DNA from 4 places in the Paenibacillus sp. FSL K6-2441 genome. Region 4 is predicted to be linked to each of the others. Evidence: riboswitches for the same ligand, from Rfam matches in the RefSeq annotation. Region 4 holds a riboswitch; each other region holds the start of a gene.
What was found. A riboswitch is a leader RNA that binds a small molecule or an ion and turns the genes downstream of it on or off. The one in region 4 is predicted to bind cyclic di-AMP.
Positions count from the first base shown of each region.

Region 1: linked by a shared signal. The riboswitch ahead of NSQ80_RS00580 (C40 family peptidase) and the one ahead of NSQ80_RS10740 (3D domain-containing protein) in region 4 are both predicted to bind cyclic di-AMP.
Region 2: linked by a shared signal. The riboswitch ahead of NSQ80_RS00145 (3D domain-containing protein) and the one ahead of NSQ80_RS10740 (3D domain-containing protein) in region 4 are both predicted to bind cyclic di-AMP.
Region 3: linked by a shared signal. The riboswitch ahead of NSQ80_RS16985 (TrkH family potassium uptake protein) and the one ahead of NSQ80_RS10740 (3D domain-containing protein) in region 4 are both predicted to bind cyclic di-AMP.

Region 1 is NZ_CP150174.1:128,824-133,164, forward strand. It holds gene NSQ80_RS00570 (GNAT family N-acetyltransferase) at 1-450, opposite strand, end outside; gene NSQ80_RS00575 (C40 family peptidase) at 723-1,214, opposite strand; cyclic di-AMP (ydaO/yuaA leader) riboswitch at 1,219-1,415, opposite strand; gene NSQ80_RS00580 (C40 family peptidase) at 1,671-2,162, opposite strand; cyclic di-AMP (ydaO/yuaA leader) riboswitch at 2,167-2,303, opposite strand; gene NSQ80_RS00585 (hypothetical protein) at 2,525-3,355, opposite strand; gene NSQ80_RS00590 (M1 family metallopeptidase) at 3,390-4,341, opposite strand, start outside.
Region 2 is NZ_CP150174.1:30,355-34,695, reverse strand. It holds gene rsmA (16S rRNA (adenine(1518)-N(6)/adenine(1519)-N(6))-dimethyltransferase RsmA) at 1-313, opposite strand, end outside; gene rnmV (ribonuclease M5) at 319-864, opposite strand; gene NSQ80_RS00145 (3D domain-containing protein) at 1,029-2,165, opposite strand; cyclic di-AMP (ydaO/yuaA leader) riboswitch at 2,612-2,824, opposite strand; gene NSQ80_RS00140 (TatD family hydrolase) at 3,022-3,795, opposite strand; gene NSQ80_RS00135 (HD domain-containing protein) at 3,812-4,341, opposite strand, start outside.
Region 3 is NZ_CP150174.1:3,681,281-3,685,621, forward strand. It holds gene NSQ80_RS16975 (ArsB/NhaD family transporter) at 1-257, opposite strand, end outside; gene NSQ80_RS16980 (TrkA family potassium uptake protein) at 300-962, opposite strand; gene NSQ80_RS16985 (TrkH family potassium uptake protein) at 980-2,323, opposite strand; cyclic di-AMP (ydaO/yuaA leader) riboswitch at 2,391-2,553, opposite strand; gene NSQ80_RS16990 (type II CAAX endopeptidase family protein) at 2,867-4,341, shown strand, end outside.
Region 4 is NZ_CP150174.1:2,367,093-2,371,433, reverse strand. It holds gene NSQ80_RS10755 (transporter substrate-binding domain-containing protein) at 1-695, shown strand, start outside; gene NSQ80_RS10750 (amino acid ABC transporter permease) at 790-1,452, shown strand; gene NSQ80_RS10745 (amino acid ABC transporter ATP-binding protein) at 1,439-2,161, shown strand; cyclic di-AMP (ydaO/yuaA leader) riboswitch at 2,336-2,504, shown strand; gene NSQ80_RS10740 (3D domain-containing protein) at 2,579-3,205, shown strand; gene NSQ80_RS10735 (polysaccharide deacetylase family protein) at 3,299-4,132, opposite strand; gene NSQ80_RS10730 (dihydroorotate dehydrogenase electron transfer subunit) at 4,321-4,341, shown strand, end outside.

The sequences.
Region 1 (4,341 bases), 2.2 Mb from region 4:
CCCGCCAGGCGTCATCTTCTCGTACAGATCCGTGATGACAAACCCAGCCTTCTGGTAGGCCCGGATCGCCCGGGTGTTCCAGGTCAGCACTTCAAGGTCAATCTGGTTTTCCGGCTTACGGCGCCGGGCTTCCTCCACGATGGTCCTCACAAACTGCTTGCCCAGCCCATGGCCGCATAGCTCGGGCTTCATGCCGATGCCAAGCCGGGTGACTCCTTCCATCGGGAAGTACTGTGCGAAGCCGGCAAGCTCGCCCTTTGCATTCAACACGGAGACATACTGTTCGGCGCGGATCGCCGGGTTCCCAAACTCCACGTCGAGCGCTTTCATTTGCTCCCAAGGCAGCCAGCTGTAGATGTCGTAAGGAGAATCGTAACGCCAGGTGCAAATTTCCGCGCCATGGGCTTCTTCCATCGGCACGATACGAAACGGAGACATCGATTGGTCCATATTGCCCCTCCTTTGTTAAAGGAAAGTCCGTCGTAATTGTTCCATTATCCTCACAATAGCCGGAATTACGCAGCTTGTAAAGGTTTTTGCCCCCCCTTCGGGAAATTGTGAGATTTGCGCGGGATTTTTAGCTTTGTGGCAACCTTTTTCCGGGCTGTTTCGTTATATAGATAAGGGTGCAGATAAAAAAAGACCGCAAGGCGGTTCTAACAGGAACCCGGCCTGCGGCGAGTAAGTGATGATGAACAGGATGAAACCGATAGATCAATGGATTACGATTCCGCAGCGTAGACGGAATAACCGTATTTACTGAGAACTCGCTTCGCGCCAACGTAGCGGTTCTGGTAATAACTATTGCTTAACTTGTCGATCCGGATGCCCTTGGATGAGGACGCGTGAGCGAATTCACCGTTGCCGATGTAAACACCGACATGGGATACTTTGCCCGTCCCCGTCGTCTTGAAGAAGACGAGATCCCCAGCTTGAAGCTCGCTCTTGGGTACCGGTGTGCCTTGCTTATACTGGGCGGCGGACACACGCGCCAGCTTGATGCCCATCTTGCTGAAGACGTACCGGGTAAATCCGGAGCAATCAAATCCCGCTGTCGTGGTGCCTCCGAATTTATAAGGCGTCCCGTACACGGAATCGACGATACTGGATAGCGTCGTTGTCTCGGCTTTTGCGGAGTCGGCAAAGGCGCTACCTGCCCCCAAGGTAAATAGGAGGGCTAAACTCGTTACCGCTGCTGTCAAAGTCTTTCTCAAGATGTCTTACTCCTTCCAAGGCCTACGAGGTTAGCTTATGGATTCGGTTGAAGGTTCCCTATGATTTGCTATAGAGGTAAGTAACCTTGATTGAAATGGTAGTTATTAGTTTGGGAGCTGTTACCTTTATAGCGAAAATCAATTCACCCTATGGTGGGTCCCCCGCTTCCCGGGTGCGTGGGAATTCGGCAGTTTCATTGTAGATTGCACCCAAGATCTTGCACAGAAACAGTTACAACAATAATTACAAAGTTGTTACCATTTACGTTGTTCATTTTACCAAAGGCGTCCAGAGTTGACAAGTTTGTCGAAAAAAAACGCTTCTATTGGCCTGTTTTCGCGAGGCGATTCGTGGGTAATGGTTCCTAAGGGACTGGGGCTAGGGAGAAGGGAAGACAAGGAAAAAACCCGCAGAGACGTTGTTATCAACATCCCCACGGGCTTCGTAGCGAGTTCTTATTGAACATCATCGTGTTCAGCAATTTCACCGGTCACATCTTCATACTTGTCGTTGCTCATGATCCGTTTCGCTCCAACGTAACGCTCGACGTAATACTTCTCGCTTAATTTGCTGATGACTACACCTTTGGAGGAGGAGGCATGAGCAAATTTGCCGTCGCCGACGTAGATGCCGACATGAGAAACGCCTTTACCGGAAGTATTAAAGAAGACCAAATCGCCCTCGATCAATTCGCTCTTGTCAACCGCAGTTCCCATTTTGTATTGGGATGCGGATTGGTGAGGCAGCTTGATGCCGATCTTCGAGAAGACGTACATCGTAAATCCAGAACAGTCGAACCCGTCGGTTGTGGTTCCGCCCGCAACATAGCTGCTTCCGAGCGCGCCGCCGATGACGCTGTCCAGTTTGGAATCGGCGAAAACGCTGCCAGTTCCAATGGTGAAAAGCATGGCAAAACTTACTGCTGCTACCGTCAAACGCTTCTTCAAGAAGTTATGCTCCTTCCAATGCCTACGAGGTTAGCTTAAGGATTCGGTTGAAGGTTCCCTATGATCCCTCTAAAGCGAGATCAATTCACCCAAAGTGGTTCCCCCGTTTCCCTGGTGAAGGGAATTCGGCTTTGTTTTTCACACCTGACATTTCTTATTTGACATCCGGCACCAATCTCCTGCCAAAGATGACAAAAATAATTACAAAACTGTTACTGAAATTGCGTTGCTGTTATTGTAACAAAGTCAGGTATCTTTTGGCAATGCCTAATTCACAAGATTAAGAGGGGAAATAGGACTGAAGGCCTTCGCCAAACGGCGAAGGCCTTGTTGTTACGGGGTTTTTGAGGAGTTAAAAAATTTTAACTTTTTTGTGCCTTTGACTGCCAAAGATGAAATTGAGAGGCGATCTTCCAGACCTTAAACGTGCAGCGGAAGAGGGGATAAGCCTGCTGCAGGATCAGGGCCAGCATCCCCGTCCAAACCCAAGATGCGGTTCCGAACAGAAGGAAGAGGATCAGGCCAAAAGCCCCGAGAATCAACGAGATGGAGATGCCCTGCAAGAGGGTTCGGAAGCAAACCAGCAGGGAATTCCAAACCCCGGCCTTAAACAGGTAGCCGAACTGGACAAATAACAGGCACTGCCGGATGAACCAGCCGTAGATGAACCAGCCAAGAATCAGACCAAGCCCGGTGAGCCAGGTTGCCATCGGGATTTCCATCCCGGTGAGTCCCGGCCAGAGCGACAGCAGCCTCGGTACAATCCAGAAGGCGGGCAGCAAGGTAAGCACGAGCTCCATCGCGTAAAACAGAATCACCGGTTTGCCAAATTCCTTCATCCCTCGGAACAGGGGGAACCCCGGGCTGCGGTGATCGGCCGGTGTGAAGCCGTAGAAGATTCCGGCTTGGATCAACGGAGTCAAGATCATGCGCAGGACGACCATCCCTGCCAGCAGCCAGCAATACAGCCGAACCTCGGGATTGCTCCATAAATTCATTTGTCCCTCAAGCAAGAACAGTAGTTTCGACAGCGCAGTGGGCGGCGGGTCAGGATATCGTTGCAGCAGCGCCATTACCGCGGTATCGACCAACCGGTACAAGAACAATCCCCACAGCAGCTGGTACAGAAACAAGATGATGACCGAGGGAAATTGGCTTTTCAGGGCAGTCCACCCCAAACGAACGAAACTCATTTCTTTCCCTCCTTATAGAAGTATGGACCTAGGTTTACCACAGAAGTCCCCCAAGGATCGCTTCAAGCAGCTTGGTGACGCTCATATTGGAGCGGGACAGCGTGGTTTCAGGGACTTCCGCTTTCAGATAGTTGTTGATGTGAAGGTTCTCCACCGTTAAGGTGTAATCCGGATCGATCTGAACCCATGCCAGCGGTGCTTTATATTGCATCTTGATCTCGAGGCGAGTATCTTCCCCGTTCCATTGCTTGCGTACGGTGTGACCATCGGTGAAGGTAAACAGCAGCGGAACCTTCGGGTGGGTTGCCCCTTTGCGGGTAAAGACTACGTTCGACTCGTAAATCCGGCCGCCTTCTTGGCTGATCGGAGTGATCTGAATTTTTTCCACTGCAAAATCCGCCATTTTCCCGTCATAGACGTATTGCTGAAAATACTCTTTCCAGCTGCGGCTGGTCACTTGCTCAACCACCCGTTGGAAGTCGGCGGTCGTTGGGTGCTTAAACCGGTACTTCTGGCTGTACGTGCTCAGAATCCGCTTCATCGTCTTGCTGCCGACCTGCCGCTCGATGTCAAGCAGGATTAACTTGCCTCGGTAGTACGCATTCTTGGCATAACCGTCCCCGGAGCCGTATTTCCAGGCGTTCTGGGTCAAGGAAGCCGGCGAGGTAATCATGGCGGACTGGATCGGCAAATTCGGGGTGATTCCGAACTCCTGCTCCATGAGCTTATCCTCTGCATAAGAGGCAAAAGCTTCATCCAGCCAAGCTTCCTCGAATTCATTGTTGGCGATCATCCCGTAGAAGAACTGATGGGCGATTTCATGGATGACCGTGCGCTCCAGATCGTCGTATCCGGGGGAATCGCTGACGGCTCCAAACGCGGTGACCAAGGTTGGATATTCCATACCTCCCGCACCGTTTGCGTTCGCCGGTGGAACCACAACGGACAGCGTGGAATACGGGTATCGTCCATACCACTTACTGTAG
Region 2 (4,341 bases), 2.3 Mb from region 4:
CATCGCCATGGATCACATGGACGTGCGGGTAGGGCTCCAGCACCTCCTGCAGAATCGGAAGCAGCCGCTGGTCAATCTCCACCGCTGCCACCTTGCCTGCCTCCTGCGCCAGCTTCTCCGTTAAGGCGCCGATGCCCGGCCCGATTTCCAGTGCGCCCTGGGTCTTGTCCAATTCGGCGGCGGCAACAATTTTACCGAGGATGTTCTGGTCGATCAGAAAGTTTTGCCCCAGACTTTTTTTGAACGAAAAACCGTGCCGCTGAATGATCTCCTTCGTCCGGCGCGGTGTGGATACGTCTTCCCTTATGCTCATGGTTCTTAAACTCCTTTGCTTTCCAACTCGGCTAACGCAGCTGCAAACTCCTCGCGGCTGATGCGGAACACGGTTAACCGTTTGTAGAGCTGCTTTCCGTTACAATATCCGATACCCAACAGCTCGCCCAGCGCTTTTCGCCGCGCCGCAGCTTGCGGGTGTACGATTAACCCTGCGTTAATCAAGTCTTCCCAGGTGATTGCGGCCTCTACTCCCGGCGCTTCGCTGCGCACCCGGGACAACGCGGTGCGGATCGCCTCCGGCGAGGCATTCTCCACCCCGATGTCGCCTTTCTTCGTAGCTTCGACCTCAGGCAGGAAAGCGTGCTTGCAGCCCGGCACCCGCGCTGCCACGATTTTACGAATCCGCTCCCCGGCATGGTCGGGGTCCGTAAAAATAATCACGCCCCGGCGTTCCTGCGCCAAAGCGATTTTCTTTAGCACGGCTTCGCCTATCGCCGAACCCCCCGTCTCAATCGTATCCGCCTCTACGGCTCGTTTAATGGCCACGGTGTCATCTCGGCCCTCCACCACGATGACCTCTTTGATCATGGATCTGTCTTCCTTCCTGTTCTTGCTTGTCTCCACCAGAATAACAAAAAGAAGAGGATCATATCATCCTCTTCTAATCCACTGTCCTTCTAATCCACTGTCTTATTCATCATCCTAATACTATCTCATTCCCTCCGCATTGTAAAACGAAAGAGAACGAGATCTTAGTTCAATTCCGGCTTCGTCGGACCGATTACGTATACGGTGCGGCCCTTCTTGCGGCCGAATTTCTTAGCATCCTTCAGACTATCAAAATAGACGTCCATCTTATTTCCATCGATGGCTCCACCCGTATCCTCTGCCTTACGGAAGCCGACTCCTTCGATGTATACCCACCAACCAAGCGGAACGACGTCTTTATCAACGGCAATCGTTCTGCCTTCCGTCACGCGGGTACCCGAAGCCGTACGGGTGCCTATCCCGTCTTCTTCCGCCGAATACGCGGTTAACGTAACATTTTTCAGGATCTTTTTATATTTGAATGAGACGCCACCTTTGGTCGTCGTCCCGCTGATGTTCACCGTATTTCCCTTACGGCTTATGCTGGCCGACAGGACCTCGGTAGGTTTCTTCGTGCCGACTGCGATCACCTTCGGCTGAGGGTCCTTGGAGACCTCTTTGCCGAGCCAACGCTTCGCCACGAATTTTCCGTCTTCGTAGGTTTTCTCAATGTTGTGAATGACCAGACCTTCGGTACCTTCTTGAATGACCTTCGTGGTACCTTTTAGCAGCTTGTCGTCCGACGTTTTGACCACGCTAAAGGGCACAGTCTCCTTGCTCTGCACCGTTTGCTTGCTGACCCGAACGACCTTGACATTCAGGTTCTCGGTAACTTTACTGTCCAATGCCGGGGTCACCTTGTCGTCTTCATCCAAAGTGATGCCGAGCTCGGACAATACGCCCTCTACTTTGCTTTGCGTCGTGAAGTGGACTTTCGTATTGCCGTCCGCGGTCACATTGACCGGCTTCGCGCGTACTATGACAATGCGGTCACCGTTCTTCAGCGAGCTTTCCAGCGGGAGGGATACTGAATCCTTCGCACTGAGCTTAATCGATTGTTCCTCCAGCAGATGAGCTACACTGGATTGGGTTGTCTCCACAGACTGGACATTCCCGTCCACAATCAGGGATACTTCCTTCTGTGCCTGGCTATACAGCCAGATTAGGATGATGATGATTCCCGCGATGGCCAGAACGCCGACGAACGCTATCTGACGTAAATTCTCATGCTTCCATCGCATTGCGTAAGACATGCTGGATGAGCGTGATTCATGGGTCTCCTCTTTGCGGAAAATGCCCATTTCTTCCGTCCTCCTTCATAGTCCCGCCGTCTAGGTCGATGCATGATAACGATTGACGCGACTACAGTTACTTTTTACAAAACGCCTAAGGTAGTCAAAAAGTCATCTTTTGATCACGAAGCAGGTCAAGAAGTGAATTCGGCATCGAATCTTGAATTCAGCCGGGCCTTCCGTTGCTCACGTACCCCCATGTACGCTGCGCTACTCAGTCCCAAGCTTCATCCAACCTTCTCGGTGCTGAAAAACCTGACTTTTTGAACACTGATCTTAAATTTAATCCTAAGCGTTTTGCATCCTTGACCAGTCTCTCCTGCTTGTCGTCACCTCCTGTTTTCCAACAGTATGACGACCCTATTACTTTTATTCAAAACAAAAGAAGCCGGGAGAAAGAGTTAGAGGAACTCCTTCGTGGCTTCTTGAATGTCTTGGGTGTAATAGCTGCACGAGTGACCTCTCTTATTCGCTTACGAGGTTAGCTGTCGGGTTCGGGCGAAAGAGAGCCGCCCTTTCTCAGTACATTCGCTCATGGCGCAATGACCTTGAATTCACCCCATAGACCCTGGAAAGAAATCGAATACGAACGCATACAGGCTATCGCCAACTGCAATCCGTATTGGTTCCCCCGTTCTCCGTCATAGGAGATTCAGCGAGACTGGTTCATGGAACCAAGCATCGTACGGTTCAAAACGAACCGAATCGATACTGAAAAGATTCTATCCTGTTTCGATGCAGGTTGTAAAGGACGAATCAACCACGTTTTTTTAAAAAAATGGTTAAAAAAATGTAATGACCTTGTTTTTGAGGGTTAAAAAGCATTAATCTTTCCGAAATCCTCTTTATTTCATCCGTTTTGCTCTCAAATACTCGGGATTCCAAATCGTTCCAATGCGTTTCGGGTGGTAATTTCCGCGATTTCCTCAAAAGTGACCCCTTTGAGCTCGGCTGCCATTTCTGCAACCAAGCGGACATGAGCGGACTCATTCCGTTTACCACGATATGGATGCGGCGTTAAATAAGGGGAATCCGTTTCGATCAGCAATCGATCCATCGGCGTCTTGGCCAACACTTCTTTTGGCTGTTTTGCATTTTTAAACGTAATCGGCCCGCCAAACGACAAATGAAATCCCAAATCTAGACACATTTTGGCAATTTCCCAACTGCCGGAGAAAGAGTGCATCACGCCTCCAACTTCATTGGCTTTCTCTTCCCGAAGGATGCGTACCACGTCTTCGTGAGCGTCCCGATTATGAATGGAAATCGGCATGCCCAAGCTGCGAGCCAGTCCAATTTGCTCACGAAAAACCTTATGTTGAACGTCCTTAGGTGACGTATCCCAATAATAATCCAGCCCAATTTCTCCGATGGCGACGACCTTCTCATGCTTGCACAATTCTGCAATCCAGTCCAAATCGCCCTCTTGCATTGTAATCGCGTCTTGCGGATGCCAGCCGACAGCGGCATAAATGAAGTCATAGGTCTCTGCCAACTTCATGGTCGAAGGGATCGTCTCGCGGTTAAATCCGATGTTAATCATCCGCGTAACCCCTTGTTCCACGGCGCGCGCGATCACTTCCTCGCGGTCCTCGTCAAATTGGGGAGCATCCAAATGCGTATGCGTATCAAATAACATAAACCTTGTCATCCTCCTAATTCCGTTGCTCGAAAATGCGGGCTACCGGGCGGGGCAGCCGATCTATCACAGCACACAATTTATTATCCGGATAGTACAAATGCGTCTTCCCTCGGTGCAAGCCGCTGATCGACCGCACGATATCCGATACTTCTGAAATTTCCCGGAGCCGTTCCTGCCGGTCCAACAGCAAAATTTGCTTCTGTCGAACCCCATCGTCCGGACGGAACACATCATACGGCAGATCGGTCGGAAAATCAATTTCCATGTCGTATTCAGGTTGTAGGCCCACTTGTCTAAAAGCGTTCCGAATCTCCTCCAGCATTTCCAGTTCCGGCGTGTCCAATTCTACATATTTATACAATTTGCGATTTAAAAACCGGGAACATAAATCGCTTAATCGCTCATCCTTTTCCCGCGTCCACTGCATGAAAGCCGTTTGCATCAACGCTTCGTCCAGCTGCAAATAATCGGCAACGCCGATATCCCCTTGAAATAAAAATGGCAGCGGATGCGGCAAGAAGTTAAAGGAATGCCCGCTCCGGT
Region 3 (4,341 bases), 1.3 Mb from region 4:
AGCTTGGCCGTCCATATGCCGATGTACGTGAATAAACCGGTCTTGGCTGTCGTATTCACGATGATCATCATCCCGATCAAGAGTCCCAGCGTATTAAAATCAATATGATGCACTGCGCTCTCCTGATCAAGGATGCCAAAGATTATCATGAACGCCGCACCAGCCATAGCCAGCACCGTTCGGTGAATTTTCTCAGATATAATGAGTGCGTAGGTCAGCAAAAAAATGATTAAAGCCCAAATGGCCTGTTGTTCCATACTTCTCTCCGTTCCATGCTAGTAAGCCATCTTACCATCTTATTAAGGATTGATGATTGATTCAAATTGCTCGATATTTTTCTTTGCTCCTATAATAACCATAATGTCGCCTTCATTTAACTGATCCATCGCAGTGGGAGCAACCAAAATACCGCCATTGCGGTGAATCGCCACAATACTGCAGCCAAAGCGCGTCCGCGGATTAATATCGCCCAGGCTCTTTTGGTCCAGGCATGCCGGGACGTTCATCTCGACGATGCTGTATTCCTTCGACAGTTCAATATAATCCAGCAGATTCGGGGTAACCAGCTGATGGGCAACACGAATCCCCATGTCGCGTTCCGGATAGATCACCCGATCCACCCCCAGCTTCTCTAGGGCCCGGCCGTGCAGAAGCGAGATCGCCTTGGCGACTACCGTTTTCATGCCCAGATCTTTGAGGAGAATGGCCGCTAGGATGCTCATTTGAATATCGTTGCCAATCGCCACGATCCCGCAATCGAAATTACGAACCCCCAGCGACTTCAGCACCTCTTCCTCTGTTGCATCGGCGACAACCGTATGCGTGAGCCGATCGCTTAATTCGTCAACGATCTCTTCATTCCGGTCGATGCCCAGAACCTCATATCCTAACTCCACCAACTCCAAGGCCAGGCTCGAGCCGAAGCGCCCCAAGCCGATGACCACAAACTGCTGCTTTTTCATTTTTGCCCCATTTCCCCTTATCCAATAATGATTTTACCTTCTGGATGGCGATACAGCTCTTTCCCCTTCCTTGGACCGATGGCATAAGCAAGCGTCAAGGGCCCCAGCCGTCCGGCAAACATCGTAAGACTGATCACAACTTTCCCAAATTCCGTCAAGTGCTCCGTTAAGCCCATCGATAATCCAACCGTTCCAAAAGCGGAAGTCGTTTCAAATAAAATGGAGAGGAAGCTTGCGTCTTCTGTGGTGGACAGCACCATCGCTACAGCAACGATGACGAACAGTGCCATCATCGTAATCGTGAGCGCCTTGAAGATCCGTTCTTGGGCCATCCGGTAACGGAACAACACCAAATCGGTTCGTCCGCGGATCATGGAGATCACCGCGCCGATGAGAAGCGTAAAGGTAGTTGTCTTGATCCCGCCCCCCGTCGAGCCGGGCGAAGCCCCGATAAACATCAGGATGATTATGAAGAATTGCGTAGCCTGACGCAGCGAACCGATATCAAGGGTGACAACCCCTCCCGAACGAGGCGTAATCGATTGGAACATTGAAGCCCAGATTTTGCCGCTCCAACTGAGCGGTTCCAGCGTACGCGAGTTCGTGAATTCGAACACGAAAATGACGATCGTGCCAATCGCAATCAGCGCCCCCGTCATGGACAGCACCACTTTGGAATGAAGCGACAATTTGCGATGCTTGCGATACTCTGCCAGATCGGACAAGACAATAAAACCAAGCCCCCCGGACACGATGAGCAAGATGGAGACGATGTTAATCAAAGGATCGTTAACATAGGGGATTAAACTGCGATTTTCCCCAAACAAATCAAATCCCGCATTATTAAACATCGAAATCGAATGCCAAATCCCATAATACAGCGCCCGGCCAAACGGCATATCAAAGGCCCAGCGAATCGTGAGGAGCACCGCCGCACTGGACTCGATGATCAGGGAGTACATCAGCACCTTGCGGATTAAGCGAACGATGCCTTCCATTGAGCTCTGGTTCATCGCTTCCTGGAGCAGCAGACGGTCTTTCAGCGAGATTTTCCGTTTGAGGACAAGGGAGAACAAGGTGGCCATGGTCATAAAGCCAAGCCCCCCGATTTGTACAAGCATGATGATGACGATATGTCCAAAGGTTGAAAAATACCTTCCCGTATCCACCACAAACAGCCCCGTCACACAAGTTGCCGAGGTTGCCGTAAATAAAGCATCAATAAATGGCATCGGTTCCCCGGACGTCCCAGAGATCGGAAGCATAAGCAGCAGAGTTCCCAACAAAATGATGAGGGCAAACCCAGTCACCAATATCTGCGGCGGAGAAAGGTTAATTTTCTTGGTATGCAACGCGTTCACCTCATCATCGTTCTGAAAAAAACACAAAAGAAAAAAAGCACTGGAAATCCAATGCCTTTCGGTGTTTGGTTCCTGATGCACAGGCCTACGAGGTTAGCTGACGGATTCGGACATGCCCAGTTGCCCTATTCGCGGAACATATCCCCTTGCTGGGAGTTGAAGCTCCGTGAAATTCACCCCAAAATATACGGTTCCCCCGTTTTCATTGCGAAATTCGGCCAATCTTTTCAATTGTTTTCAATCATTTTTCGTCAAATGGATTATATCCCTTATTCCGTCCCGCCACAAAGCTCTATTTTCAAGAAAAAGACCAGAAAAGGACGAAATCAGGGAGTGGGAGGATCAACTTCGCCCCCAATCTGAGTGATGCGAGGGCTTGCCGGAGTTTTTGCCGTTTCTCGTCATTTTTGCCATCCGTCTGGCGCAGGGGGGATAGCTGTGTTATCTTTACTTTGACGTACTTGAGGGAAAAACATACCTCATAATATAAGAAGAGTACGTGTTCCCGATTTCATTCAACTTAATAACAAAGGAGTTTTGCGAGTGAGTTCCCCTTTGACGTCAAATGGCCGCCGCAGGATGAAGACCAAAAATCTGTGGCTGCTGGCCGCCCTAGGATTCATTGTGTTCGTCGCCGTTCAACTGTTTCCGACCACCGATTCGGAGTCCTTGCAGCTGCAGCAAGCAAATGAGGTGATCAGCAAACCGGAAGCAGCTGCCCATGCAAGTGAATTTGTCCAATCCGTACTTGGGATCGACCTGCCGAATCCCACGAAGGATAAAGCATTGATTACATACGAAACGCGTTCCGATCTGTTTGGTTACTTAACCAAAGCCGATCTGCTCGCCCCATACTTAAAAACGTATGACAAGCAATTTCCATATGACGTATTTCGCGTCCGTTACACGGACCCCACCGAATCGTTAAGCGCCGTGACCGTGGATGTCCATATGACCACCGGTCAAGTCGTCGGCTTCGAGGAGATCAGTTCCTCCAGCAACGCCACCAAGCAGATGATGCTTGATGTAGGATCGGAAACCACCGATTCCATGAAGGCATGGGAGGGGGATTTAACGTTAGCGGAGAAAGAAGAGCTGGCACAGCCTTACCTGAACGCCTTTGGATTTAAACCAAGCGATCTGGAGCTGGCCTCCGGTGAAGGGGATGTGGGCCTCCTCTACCATATCAATGGCTACACGTTAGGCGAATCGCAAGCGGAAATCAAGCTCAGCTTCGAATACGGCAAGGTTTCCTCGTTGGAGAGCTATTTTACCGTACCGCAGGCTCATCAGGACTACGTCGCCGGACAGACGAAAATCGCCAGCTGGCTCACCTATGCCGGATACGCCCTGTTGACGTTCGTGCTGGCGATTCTGGCGATCGTCTACAGCGCGCTGACGCGGGCCCATACCTCGTTTAAGCGGGGTATTTTCCTGGCTTCGGCTTACTTCGTGCTATCCACGATTGGAACGATCAACATGATCCCCGTGTTCCAAAAAGACGGTCTTGAATCCGGCGTGCTCATCTTTGGCCTCTTCTTCCAAGGTCTGGTGACGTTGTTCCTCGCCGCTTCCGTGTACTTCTCGCTGGTGGGCGGCGATGGACTGTGGCGGAAGAACGGCATCAACTTGTGGGCGCGATCACGGGAAGAAGGGTACGGCCGTTCCATCCTGACCTCCGTGGCTGACGGGTATGCCTGGGCATTGATCCTGTTAGGCGTTCAATCCGTTGTTTTCTTCATTTTAGAGCAAACGATTCATACCTGGTCCACGACCGATGCGACGCAATCGCCTTACAACATGGTGTACCCGCTATTGTTTCCGCTGCTGGCTTGGGTGGCAGGGATCGGAGAAGAAGCGGTGTATCGCTTGTTCGGGATCCCAATGCTGAAGAAAATGTTCCGCAGCACCTTTATCGCCTGCCTGCTGTCGACCTTAATCTGGGCGTTTGGCCACACGTTGTATCCGATTTATCCGGTCATTTCGCGCCCGATCGAATTAACCTTTATCGGACTGCT
Region 4 (4,341 bases):
CGGCTAAGAAACTGATCGTAGGGATGAGTGCGGACTTCCCGCCGTATGAATTCCACATTAAGAACGACAAAGGCGAAGACGAAATCGTTGGTTTCGACGTAGAAATCGCTAAGGAAATCGCTAAGGATCTGGGCGCTGAGCTGGAGATTAAAGACTTGAAATTCGATACGTTGCTGAACGAGCTGTCGAGCGGACGTGTGGATCTCGTCATTTCTGGACTCAGCCCAACTCCAGAACGTGCTGAACAAATCGACATGTCGCAAATTTACTACAAAGCGGAGCAAGCTGTGGTGACTCGTGAAGCGGACAAAGACAAGTTCAGCACAATGGAATCGCTGGAGGGCGCGAAAATCGGCGTTCAACAAGGTTCCATTCAAGAAGAAATGGCGAAGGAAATTCCGAATGCCAAACTAACCTCGCTGGCTAAAATCAATGACATCATTATGCAGTTGAACTCCAACCGTGTAGATGCTGCTATTTTGGAAGGTCCTGTCGCAGAATCGTTCGTTAAGAACGTTAAAGGCCTGGTCATCACCGATGCCAAGCCGGTAACTGAGGATGAAGGCTACGTGATTGGCATTAAGAAAGGCAACCAAGAGCTGTTGGATCAAGTGAATAAGACGCTCGATCGCTTGATTAGCGCAGGCAGCATCGATCAATTCGTTGCCGAAGCTAGCGAACTGGCCGAAAAATAATCACGATATCCATCCACAGAAAATAGCGAAGCTTTCGCTATTTTCTGTTTTTTTGCTTAAGGGTTTAAGGTAAAGGAGGAGGAAGGAAGGCGTTATGGACTTAATTTCAATGTTTATGGAATACCGCAGTTACTTCTTGGCCGGTGTTCAGTATACCCTACTCTTGGCAGCGATCAGCGTGATATGCGGCTTCTTTCTTGGTTTGTTGATCGCACTATTGCGCATGTCGCCATGGGGGATCCTACGGTTTCTGGGGCATGTGTGGGTTGAATTTCTGCGTGGCACCCCAATGATGGTACAGCTGTTGATTATTCACTACGGGTTCGCATTTATGTTTGATATTAATTTCACCCCGATTCAGTCAGGTGCGATTACATTGTCCATTAACAGTTCGGCTTATTTGGCGGAAATTTTCCGTGCCGGCATTCAAGGTGTCGATCGGGGACAAGGGGAAGCGGCCCGTTCCTTGGGGATGACCAAAGGGATGGCTATGCGCCATATCATCATTCCGCAGGCGATCAAATCGGTGCTTCCCGCGATTGGCAACGAGTTTATTACGATCATTAAAGAATCGTCGATCGTATCGATCATCGGTACGGCCGAGCTGATTTATCAAGCACAGTCCGTCGTGACGATTACGTACGATGGGATGACGCCTTATTTGATCATCGCCATTATGTACTTTATTCTGACATTCACGCTGTCTCGGATTTTGGGCGTGTTCGAAAGGAAGTTGAAGACCAGTGATCACCGTTAAAGGTTTGCATAAAAAATTCGGCCAACTCCATATTTTGCGCGGGATCGATCTGGAAATCTCCAAAGGCGAAGTTGTCGTCGTCATCGGTCCTAGCGGGTCGGGGAAAAGTACGTTTCTCCGCTGCCTGAACCTGTTAGAGGTTCCGACCGAAGGGGAGATCACCTTTGAAGGCGCTTCGATCACCGCCAAGGGACATGACATCAATAAAACCCGCGAGAAAATGGGGATGGTGTTCCAGCACTTTAATCTATTCCCGCACAAGACCGTGATCGACAACATTACGCTCGCGCCGATTCGCGTGAAGAAGCTCGATAAAGGCAAAGCGGAAGCGATCGCCATGGACCTGCTTCGCACGGTTGGACTGGAGGATAAGCGGGACGCCTATCCGGCGCAGCTCTCCGGCGGACAGAAGCAGCGGATTGCGATTGCCCGCGCATTGGCTATGGAGCCGCATGTGATGCTGTTTGATGAACCGACGTCGGCCCTGGACCCGGAAATGGTCGGAGAGGTGCTTGACGTTATGAAGAACCTGGCTGAACGGGGAATGACGATGGTTATCGTTACGCATGAGATGGGATTTGCCCGTGAGGTTGGCGACCGCATCCTGTTTATGGATCAAGGTGTCATTCTGGAGCAAGGTACGCCGCAAGAGGTGTTTGGGGCGCCGAAGCATCAGCGTACGCAGGATTTTTTAAGCAAAGTATTATAAATCTTAAGGACCGTCCGAGCTTCCATTCGGGCGGTTTTTTGTCCTCCGATGGATCGAACGTACGATCTAAATTTACACTCTTTTTACCTTTGAACACAAAAATGTAACCAGTCCAATCAAGCAATTCCGCCGTTTGGTGGGATTTACCTGACCTATTGGTTACAAAATTGTGATATATTAAGTAGGCCGAAACCTGAACTTGAGGTGCGGGGGACGAAAGATGAAAACAGGGGCTGCCTAGCTGACTGTTTTCTTGGGGTGAAGCGTATCGAAGCGATGCGCCGGGAATGATCCTTTTTCCCGAATCCGACAACTAACTCCGCAGGCGCAGTAAAAAGGAGGGCAATTCATTTGAATACTCGTATTTGGTCTAAAATTGCAGCAACGGCGCTGATCGCCGCAAGCCTTACGATTCCGATGCAGACGACTTCCGTCCATGCAGACGCGGTACATAAAGCCGTGGAAGGAGATACTTTTTATCTTCTTGCCAAAAAATATGGCGTAGATATGAATAAGCTCATGGCTGCCAACCCATCCATCAATCCGAAAAATATTTACGCTGGTTTAAAAATCACCATTCCGGGAGTTCAAACCCAAACGACGGGAGTTGCTTCCGCTGCTCCGGCGAAGAAGGAGAGCGCAGCTACGACAACTGCTTCCGCTTCCAAGCTCAAGGTCATGTCTACCGGGAACGTGGTTGAAGCATGGGGGAAAACCTTTACTTACTCGAAAACGATCAATGTGAAAGCATCGGCGTATTCGGCATCAGCTAGTGAGAATGGAAAATGGGGCGCGGTTGACTACTTCGGCAACCCGCTGAAGCTTGGTACCATCGCTGTTGATCCGAATGTCATTCCGATGGGCACAAAGGTGCTGGTGACCGGCCACAACCATGACGGTCTGCCGGATCAGGCTTTTGTAGCTACGGCCACCGATCAGGGGGGCGCAATCAAGGGTAACCGGATTGATATCTTTATTCCCGGCAGCGCAGCAAATGCGAAATCGTTTGGTTTCCAAGATGTGACGCTTTACGTATTAAATTAAACACCTTGTTTAAAAAAGTCGGTCAGAATGTATCCTGGCCGACTTTTTGTGCTTGCTGGCGAAGTGCCTGATTTTCAGAAGATTCCCAATACATCAGCGGTATTTGGTCGTATGCAGCAGCTCGGAAAGATCAACGAATTGATACCCCTGTGCCTGCAAGGCGTCGATGATCTTCGGCAAAGCCTGGATGGTGCCGGTTAAGTCGGAGCCAACGCCGCCGCCTGAGTGCTGAAGGATGATCGAGCCGGGCCCCGCCGTGCGCATCACGTTGGAGATCACTTTGTTCTTGTCGATCCCTTTCCAATCCTGTGAATCCACATTCCAATTGACGAGGGTGTAGCCGTTCTTTTTCGCCCATTGAACCTGTTCTTCCTTGATTTCTCCATAAGGCGGCCGAATCAGCTGGGGACGGTATCCAACGACGTTCTGGATAATTTTCTCCGTGCGTAAAATCTCGCTCTGGAACTGCTTAATGGAGCGGTTGCGGAAGTTCGGATGATTAAAGGAGTGATTGCCGATGAGATGGCCTTCGTGATGCATCCGCCGTAACAGGCCGGGAAACTTCTTAGCCCGTGCACCAACAACAAAGAAGGTGGCTTTGACCCCTTTCCGGTGAAGCACGTCCAAAATTTGCGGCGTAAACCGCGGATCCGGACCATCATCGAAGGTCAGTGCAATCTGCTTCACCTCCGGCCCCCGGAAGATGAAGGTTTCTGAATATTTGCGCCGCAGCTCACCAAGATCTGCCGGCTTGGCACCTGCGGGCACGAGTGCCGCCTTCTTGTCCGCCTGGTCCCCCTGAGATTCTGGCCCTCTGTTTTCGAGATCCAGTGCGGCGGCTTTGACGGGATAAAATTCCGTCCCGCCCACCATGATCAGAGAAGCGGTCATGCAGCAGACCAGAGCATTCTTAAGCTGAATAAGCAATTTGAAGTCCCCCTTCAACCCAAAACTGTACATGTTCTCTAGTATCCCCTAACTTTTTCAGATCATGATGGATTGTGAAAAATTGCGCTGATTTCCTCTCATGATTCGCTGTGAGAGATGTCACAGACGATCCCGCTAAAAAATTGCATCCTTTGATGAAGTGTAATCAAATGGGGTGGGGTGAACATATGGCAATCGTAGTGGCTAAC